2 regions of the Gottfriedia sp. OAE603 genome follow, and region 1 is predicted to be linked to the other one. Evidence: a T-box and tRNA genes for the amino acid it is inferred to sense, from the RefSeq annotation. Region 1 holds a T-box; the other holds one or more tRNA genes.
What was found. A T-box is a leader RNA that pairs with one kind of tRNA and senses whether it is charged. The one in region 1 lies ahead of leuS (leucine--tRNA ligase), so its partner is inferred to be a tRNA-Leu.

Region 1 (3,401 bases):
AAAGGAGTATGGTGATTAGTGCTACTCCAATCACGCTAACTTGTGCTTTGAAATTTTTAAAATCAATAATTAACAATACTGCTAATATTGCAAATGGAATAATACTCATTATGCCAAATCCGATAAAACTAATCGTAGTATCATGTGGCAATAAATTAAAATACTGCATGATAAAATAATAGATTACTGTCAAAATAATAAATGTAATATATTTAGTAATTTTAAAAGATGATGCCATTCTAAGACCTCTTTTCTTTCATTCTGATTATAATCTTAACAGAATTTTTAAATCTTGAATTAAGTAAATATTAAAAGGAAAAATATTCCCCAATTTTTTTAGTTGAAAGGTTACATTTTCTCCTCTACAATAAATAAGTTATATAGAGAAAAAGGGTCGGCTTAAAGGGGAGTACAGAATGCCAAAAAAACTCTGGTTTTTATTAATAGGTATGATTTTAAACGTAACAGGAAATTCTTTTTTGTGGCCATTCAATGCGATATATATACATGAACATTTAGGAAAGTCCTTGTCAGTAGCAGGGCTTATTTTAATGTTTAACTCATTGGCTGGCGTTTTTGGTAATATGCTCGGAGGTTGGCTTTTTGATAAATTTGGGGGATACAAGTCAATTCTAACAGGTATCATTATTACTTTTCTTTCAATATTAGGTTTAGTCATAAATCATTCATGGTCATTTTATAGTTTTTTCTTAATCACATTAGGTTTCGGTGTAGGAATTGTCTTTCCATCTATGTATGCAATGGTCGGGGCTGCTTGGCCAGAGGGTGGACGTAAAGCGTTTAATGCACTGTATGTTGCTCAAAACTTAGGTGTTGCAATTGGTACTGCTTTAGGCGGGATCGTAGCGGATTTCGATATCAATTATATTTTCACAGCTAATTTGATCTTATATATTATTTTCTTTTTCGTAGCTGCTATTGGATTTAGAAATATGGAAATAACAAAGGATGAAAAGGTAGAGGATAGTGTTGGGAAAGATAAGCCTAAGTTTTCTCTAACTCCATCAATGAAGGCTTTATTAATTGTTTGTTGTTCTTATGTTCTATGTTGGCTAGTGTATGTTCAATGGCAGACGACAATTGCTTCTGAAATGTCTAACTTGAAAATTGGATTAACAAATTATAGTCTTCTTTGGACAGTAAATGGAGCGTTGATCGTTTTAGCTCAACCAATTGTATCAACAATTATTCGAAAATACGTTACAAGTATGAGAAAGCAAATGTTGTTTGGAATTGGATTTTTTATTGCTTCCACAATTCTTGTCAGTACAGCAGAGCAGTTTTCAATGTTTATGATTGGAATGATTATTTTAACAATTGGCGAAATGTTTGTTTGGCCAGCAGTTCCAACAATTGCAAATATGCTAGCTCCAAAGGATAAGTTAGGAATGTATCAAGGAATCGTAAATAGTGCTGGTACAGTCGGGCGAATGATTGGTCCTTTACTTGGAGGAGCAGTAGTAGATACATTTAGTATGAAAATATTATTTACTGTATTGGTTTTCTTCTTAGTAATCAGTATGATTTTTTCTGTACTGTATGAAAAATTTGCAAAAAAGGTTATAAATGCACAAGAACAAACTGTTGCTTCATAAAATAGGCAATGTATAATTGACCTTTTTCCTTGGTTATAATAAAATGGTATAAATTAAATCTAAATGATCGGCAATGATTGGGAATAGTAATGAAAGTGAAGAGGTTTAGAGAGTTGACGGCTGGTGAAAGTCAATCCCTTCTTATCATGAACTCGCCCATAAGCCACATTTGTGAACGGTTTTTTACCAAGTAATGAATGTCGTGTTCCACGTTACGGAAACAAGTGAATGTATATATACATTAATTTGGGTGGTACCGCGGGAAATCCTCTCGTCCCTTTTTGGGACGGGAGGATTTTTTTATTTTTATAAAAATACCTGTGATACCGCCAGCCGAGCCATTTAATCATTAAAAAGGAGGCAATAATATGAGTTTTAATCATCGTAATATTGAACAAAAATGGCAATCGTATTGGTTAGATAATAAAACATTTAAAACAACTGACGATACAAGCAAGCCAAAATTTTATGCACTTGATATGTTCCCATATCCATCTGGTGCGGGTCTTCACGTAGGTCATCCAGAAGGCTATACTGCAACGGATATTTTATCAAGAATGAAAAGAATGCAAGGGTATAATGTACTTCATCCAATGGGATGGGATGCATTCGGTTTACCTGCTGAGCAATATGCACTTGATACTGGAAATGATCCAGCAGAGTTTACTGAAAAAAACATCAATACATTTAGAAATCAAATTCAAGCTCTAGGTTTCTCTTATGATTGGGATCGAGAAGTTAATACAACTGATCCAAGTTACTATAAGTGGACACAATGGATTTTCTCAAGAATGGTTGAAAAAGGATTAGCGTATGTTGATGAAGTTCCGGTAAACTGGTGTCCAGCACTTGGAACAGTTTTAGCAAATGAAGAAGTTATCGATGGGAAGAGTGAACGCGGGGGGCATCCAGTTGAACGTCGTCCTATGAAACAATGGATTTTAAAAATAACTGCTTATGCAGACAGACTATTAGAAGATTTAGAAGAACTTGATTGGCCAGAAAGCTTAAAAGAAATGCAACGTAACTGGATTGGTCGTTCTGAAGGTGCTGAAGTTTACTTCAAAGTTGATGGATACGATGAAAAAGTTACTGTATTTACTACTCGTCCAGACACTTTATTCGGTGCAAGCTATTTAGTATTAGCTCCTGAACATGATCTAGTAAATAAAATTACGACAACGGAGCAAAAAGAAGTTGTTGAAGCATATATTGATTCAATCAAATCAAAAAGTGATTTAGAGCGTACAGATTTAGCTAAAGATAAAACTGGCGTATTTACAGGAGCATATGCAGTTAATCCTGTAAACAATGAAAAGCTTCCAATTTGGATTGCTGACTATGTACTTGCAAGCTATGGTACTGGTGCAATTATGGCAGTACCTGGACATGACGAACGTGACCACGAGTTTGCAGTTAAATTTAACCTACCAATCGTTGAAGTTGTTGAAGGTGGAGATGTTCAAAAAGAAGCTTACACTGGCGATGGTAAACATGTTAACTCTGATTTCTTAAATGGTTTAAATAAAGAGGATGCAATCGGAAAAATGTTAGCGTGGTTAGACTCTTCAAAATCTGGAGAGAAAAAAGTTACGTATCGTTTAAGAGATTGGTTGTTCTCTCGTCAAAGATATTGGGGTGAACCAATTCCAGTTATTTTCTGGGAAGACGGTACAATGACAGTTGTTCCTGATGAAGAATTACCACTAATTCTACCAAAAACTGATGATATTCGCCCAAGTGGAACTGGTGAATCACCATTAGCAAATATTACAGAATGGGTAA
Region 2 (3,401 bases), 490 kb from region 1:
TTTGGATTGCTGAAGTAGATCAAAAAAAGCAAAGAGTAGGCTTGTCAATGCTTCCGATTGAATCAAAAGAAACAGTCAAAGCTTAATTTTTTGATAGTAAAACCAGCATTGATTTAATAATTTTATTTGATAGCGGTTTTTTTCATAAAAAGCTTTTTGCATTTGGGTTTTCAGCCAACTTGGCATAACCATATGAAAAACCTCCAGCTTAAAAATCTTCGCCCATCTTTTAATTGGAGATGGGCGACATATTAAATGAGTGAGGGGTAACCTTCTAATACCTTTATAAAAAGGATAACGAAATTGTTCATTTAAACATAAATTTTACGCCATTGTAGAGAGATTTACTAAGAGCAACTCATTTAGTATAAATTGTACGATTATGATCTTTGAAATTCTCATTTGTAAGTTTAATGTATGCAGATACCTAGAAAAATGTGAGTTGTATATTAGTTAATACAAAAAGAAATAAGGAATATAGAATCAGTTAAGGGAAGATATGAGGATGGAAAACGAAATACTACAAAAATTAGTTGAAGAATTATCATTGAAACATTTTAACCGTCCATTTTTACATCAAGCTACTTTTAATGCTAGATTACGAACTACAGGTGGACGATATTTATTAAAAACAAGCAATGTTGAATTAAATAAATTGTATTTCCAAGAACATGGAATTGAAGAATTAAAGGGTATTATCTTACATGAATTATGCCATTATCATCTACACATAATGAAAAAAGGATATAAGCATGAGGACAAGGATTTTAAAGATTTATTAAAACAGGTTGGTGCACCAAGGTACTGCAAACCTTTAACGGCAACAACTAAAAAAAGGATTGTACCTTATAAGTATCGTTACATTTGTACAAAATGTGGGCAAACGTATTTACGAAAGAGAAAAGTTGACTTGAAACGGTTTGTTTGTGGAATATGCAAAAGTACATTAAAACAGTTATAAATAGTATTGACAGGCTATATATTCATAGTTTATATTATTACTTGTCACCACTTACCAGAAAGTGTTGATGAATAATTTATATTATTCCGCAGTAGCTCAGTGGTAGAGCACTCGGCTGTTAACCGAGTGGTCGTAGGTTCGAATCCTACCTGCGGAGCCATTATTTTAGAGAAGTACCCAAGTGGCTCAAGGGGCGCCCCTGCTAAGGGTGTAGATCGTTAACGCGGTGCGAGGGTTCGAATCCCTTCTTCTCTGCCATACATAAGGCCCGTTGGTCAAGCGGTTAAGACACCGCCCTTTCACGGCGGTAACACGGGTTCGAATCCCGTACGGGTCACCATTTTTATATTACGGAGGATTAGCTCAGCTGGGAGAGCACCTGCCTTACAAGCAGGGGGTCGGCGGTTCGAGCCCGTCATCCTCCACCATTTAATTTTATACGGTCCCGTGGTGTAGCGGTTAACATGCCTGCCTGTCACGCAGGAGATCGCCGGTTCGATCCCGGTCGGGACCGCCATTATTTACTACATATTGTAGTATTTTTTCTTTTTTTTGGAGATAATATTTTGGGTGGCTAATTTATTGTCATTTAGGTGTCTGATTGTGTATATCTTGAGGAGTAATTCAAGAGGTGGATTCAATACAACATAAAGAAAATCCTGCGAAGCAGGTTCATGTAGCAAATTCATAGTAGTTTGATTCATGTAGTTTAATCAATGGGCTATAGCCAAGCGGTAAGGCAACGGATTTTGATTCCGTCATGCCCTGGTTCGAATCCAGGTAGCCCAGCCATTTACCTATTTGTAAGAAATGTTGAAATGTGACATTTAAGTACGAATTTTAAATTCTGCTTTTACAGATGTCGGATTGTCTTTATCTTGAGGAGTAATTCAAGAGGTTAGAGCAATACAACATAAAGAAAATCCTGCGGAGCGGGTTCATGTAGCGAATTCATAGTAGTTTGATTCATGTAGTTTAATCAATGGGCTATAGCCAAGCGGTAAGGCAACGGATTTTGATTCCGTCATGCCCTGGTTCGAATCCAGGTAGCCCAGCCATTATCTTTTTTATGAGCAATGCTCTAGTGCGATAGCACGACCAAATAGACTTCTAAGTCATTCAAAAGTGTAGTAATTGTGATACTTGTAATATTATCTTTATTACGAGCCATTAGCTCAGTAGGTAGAGCATCTGACTTTTAATCAGAGGGTCGAAGGTTCGAATCCTTCATGGCTCACTTTTTGTTTATTTGCGGTCGTGGCGGAATGGCAGACGCGCTAGGTTGAGGGCCTAGTGGAGGTTTCTCCGTGGAGGTTCAAGTCCTCTCGGCCGCATCTTATATGTATATAACCAGACAATCTACAGCATGTAGATTGTCTTTTTTGTATTTTATAGTTGTTTGATCAGTACCAATACCTATAATTCAAATGATTTATTGGGTGGATTAAGGTTTGTTTAATATTTACTTCTATAATATAGTTTCTTCTCAAACCCTAAGTAAATTCTTTAGAGTACATTGCATAAATTAACGCTAACTTCGTAAACTAAGCACTTCAAAGTCACATTCTATTTAGTGAATATAACTTATTTCAATAAAAGTTAATTTTTCTTTTAAATTATGTTGACTTTGTGTTCATAGTGCTTTAATATAGATAAAGTTCCCGTTAGAACTTAACGAAGTCATCAGAAGCTTATCGTAGTAAGCTTACTAAGTTTAAGATAAATAAACTTTAAAAAGATGTTGACTTCCAGTAGTAGTTATTATATACTATAAAAGTCGCTAACGAAGTGACAACACAATATGCGCCCGTAGCTCAATTGGATAGAGCGTTTGACTACGGATCAAAAGGTTATGGGTTCGAGTCCTTTCGGGCGCGCCATATTACGGGAAGTGGCTCAGCTTGGTAGAGCACCTGGTTTGGGACCAGGGGGTCGCAGGTTCAAATCCTGTCTTCCCGACCATCTTCGCGGGTGTAGTTTAATGGTAAAATAGAAGCCTTCCAAGCTTCGGTCGTGGGTTCGATTCCCATCACCCGCTCCATTTGAACTTTGAAAACTAAACAAAACATGAAGTAAAACGTCAATTATTAGTTTTTTGAGCAATACAAGATTTAAACTTAACTATTATGGAGAGTTTGATCCTGGCTCAGGACGAACGCTGGCGGCGTGCCTAATACATGCAAGTCGAGCGGACTTGTAGGAGCTTGCTCCTGCAGGTTAGCGGCGGACGGGTGAGTAACACGTGGGCAACCTACCTGTAAGACTGGGATAACTTCGGGAAACCGGAGCTAATACCGGATGACATAAAGGAACTCCTGTTCCTTTATTGAAAGATGGCTTCGGCTATCACTTACAGATGGGCCCGCGGCGCATTAGCTAGTTGGTGAGGTAACGGCTCACCAAGGCGACGATGCGTAGCCGACCTGAGAGGGTGATCGGC

Region 2: it has a tRNA-Leu gene. The T-box ahead of leuS (leucine--tRNA ligase) is inferred to sense a tRNA for this amino acid. The anticodon was not compared.

Annotation. Positions count from the first base shown of each region.
Region 1 is NZ_JBEUNN010000001.1:3,405,488-3,408,888, reverse strand. Features, by position in the region: gene ABID96_RS17340 (cell shape-determining protein) at 1-238, opposite strand, end outside; gene ABID96_RS17335 (MDR family MFS transporter) at 417-1,616, shown strand; T-box leader at 1,681-1,898, shown strand; gene leuS (leucine--tRNA ligase) at 1,985-3,401, shown strand, end outside.
Region 2 is NZ_JBEUNN010000001.1:3,892,736-3,896,136, reverse strand. Features, by position in the region: gene ABID96_RS19590 (Tex family protein) at 1-86, shown strand, start outside; gene cmpA (cortex morphogenetic protein CmpA) at 76-186, opposite strand; gene ABID96_RS19580 (SprT family protein) at 506-961, shown strand; tRNA gene ABID96_RS19575 (tRNA-Asn) at 1,047-1,121, shown strand; tRNA gene ABID96_RS19570 (tRNA-Ser) at 1,129-1,219, shown strand; tRNA gene ABID96_RS19565 (tRNA-Glu) at 1,227-1,301, shown strand; tRNA gene ABID96_RS19560 (tRNA-Val) at 1,314-1,389, shown strand; tRNA gene ABID96_RS19555 (tRNA-Asp) at 1,403-1,478, shown strand; tRNA gene ABID96_RS19550 (tRNA-Gln) at 1,679-1,753, shown strand; tRNA gene ABID96_RS19545 (tRNA-Gln) at 1,945-2,019, shown strand; tRNA gene ABID96_RS19540 (tRNA-Lys) at 2,126-2,198, shown strand; tRNA gene ABID96_RS19535 (tRNA-Leu) at 2,213-2,295, shown strand; tRNA gene ABID96_RS19530 (tRNA-Arg) at 2,765-2,841, shown strand; tRNA gene ABID96_RS19525 (tRNA-Pro) at 2,847-2,923, shown strand; tRNA gene ABID96_RS19520 (tRNA-Gly) at 2,929-3,002, shown strand; rRNA gene ABID96_RS19515 (16S ribosomal RNA) at 3,085-3,401, shown strand, end outside.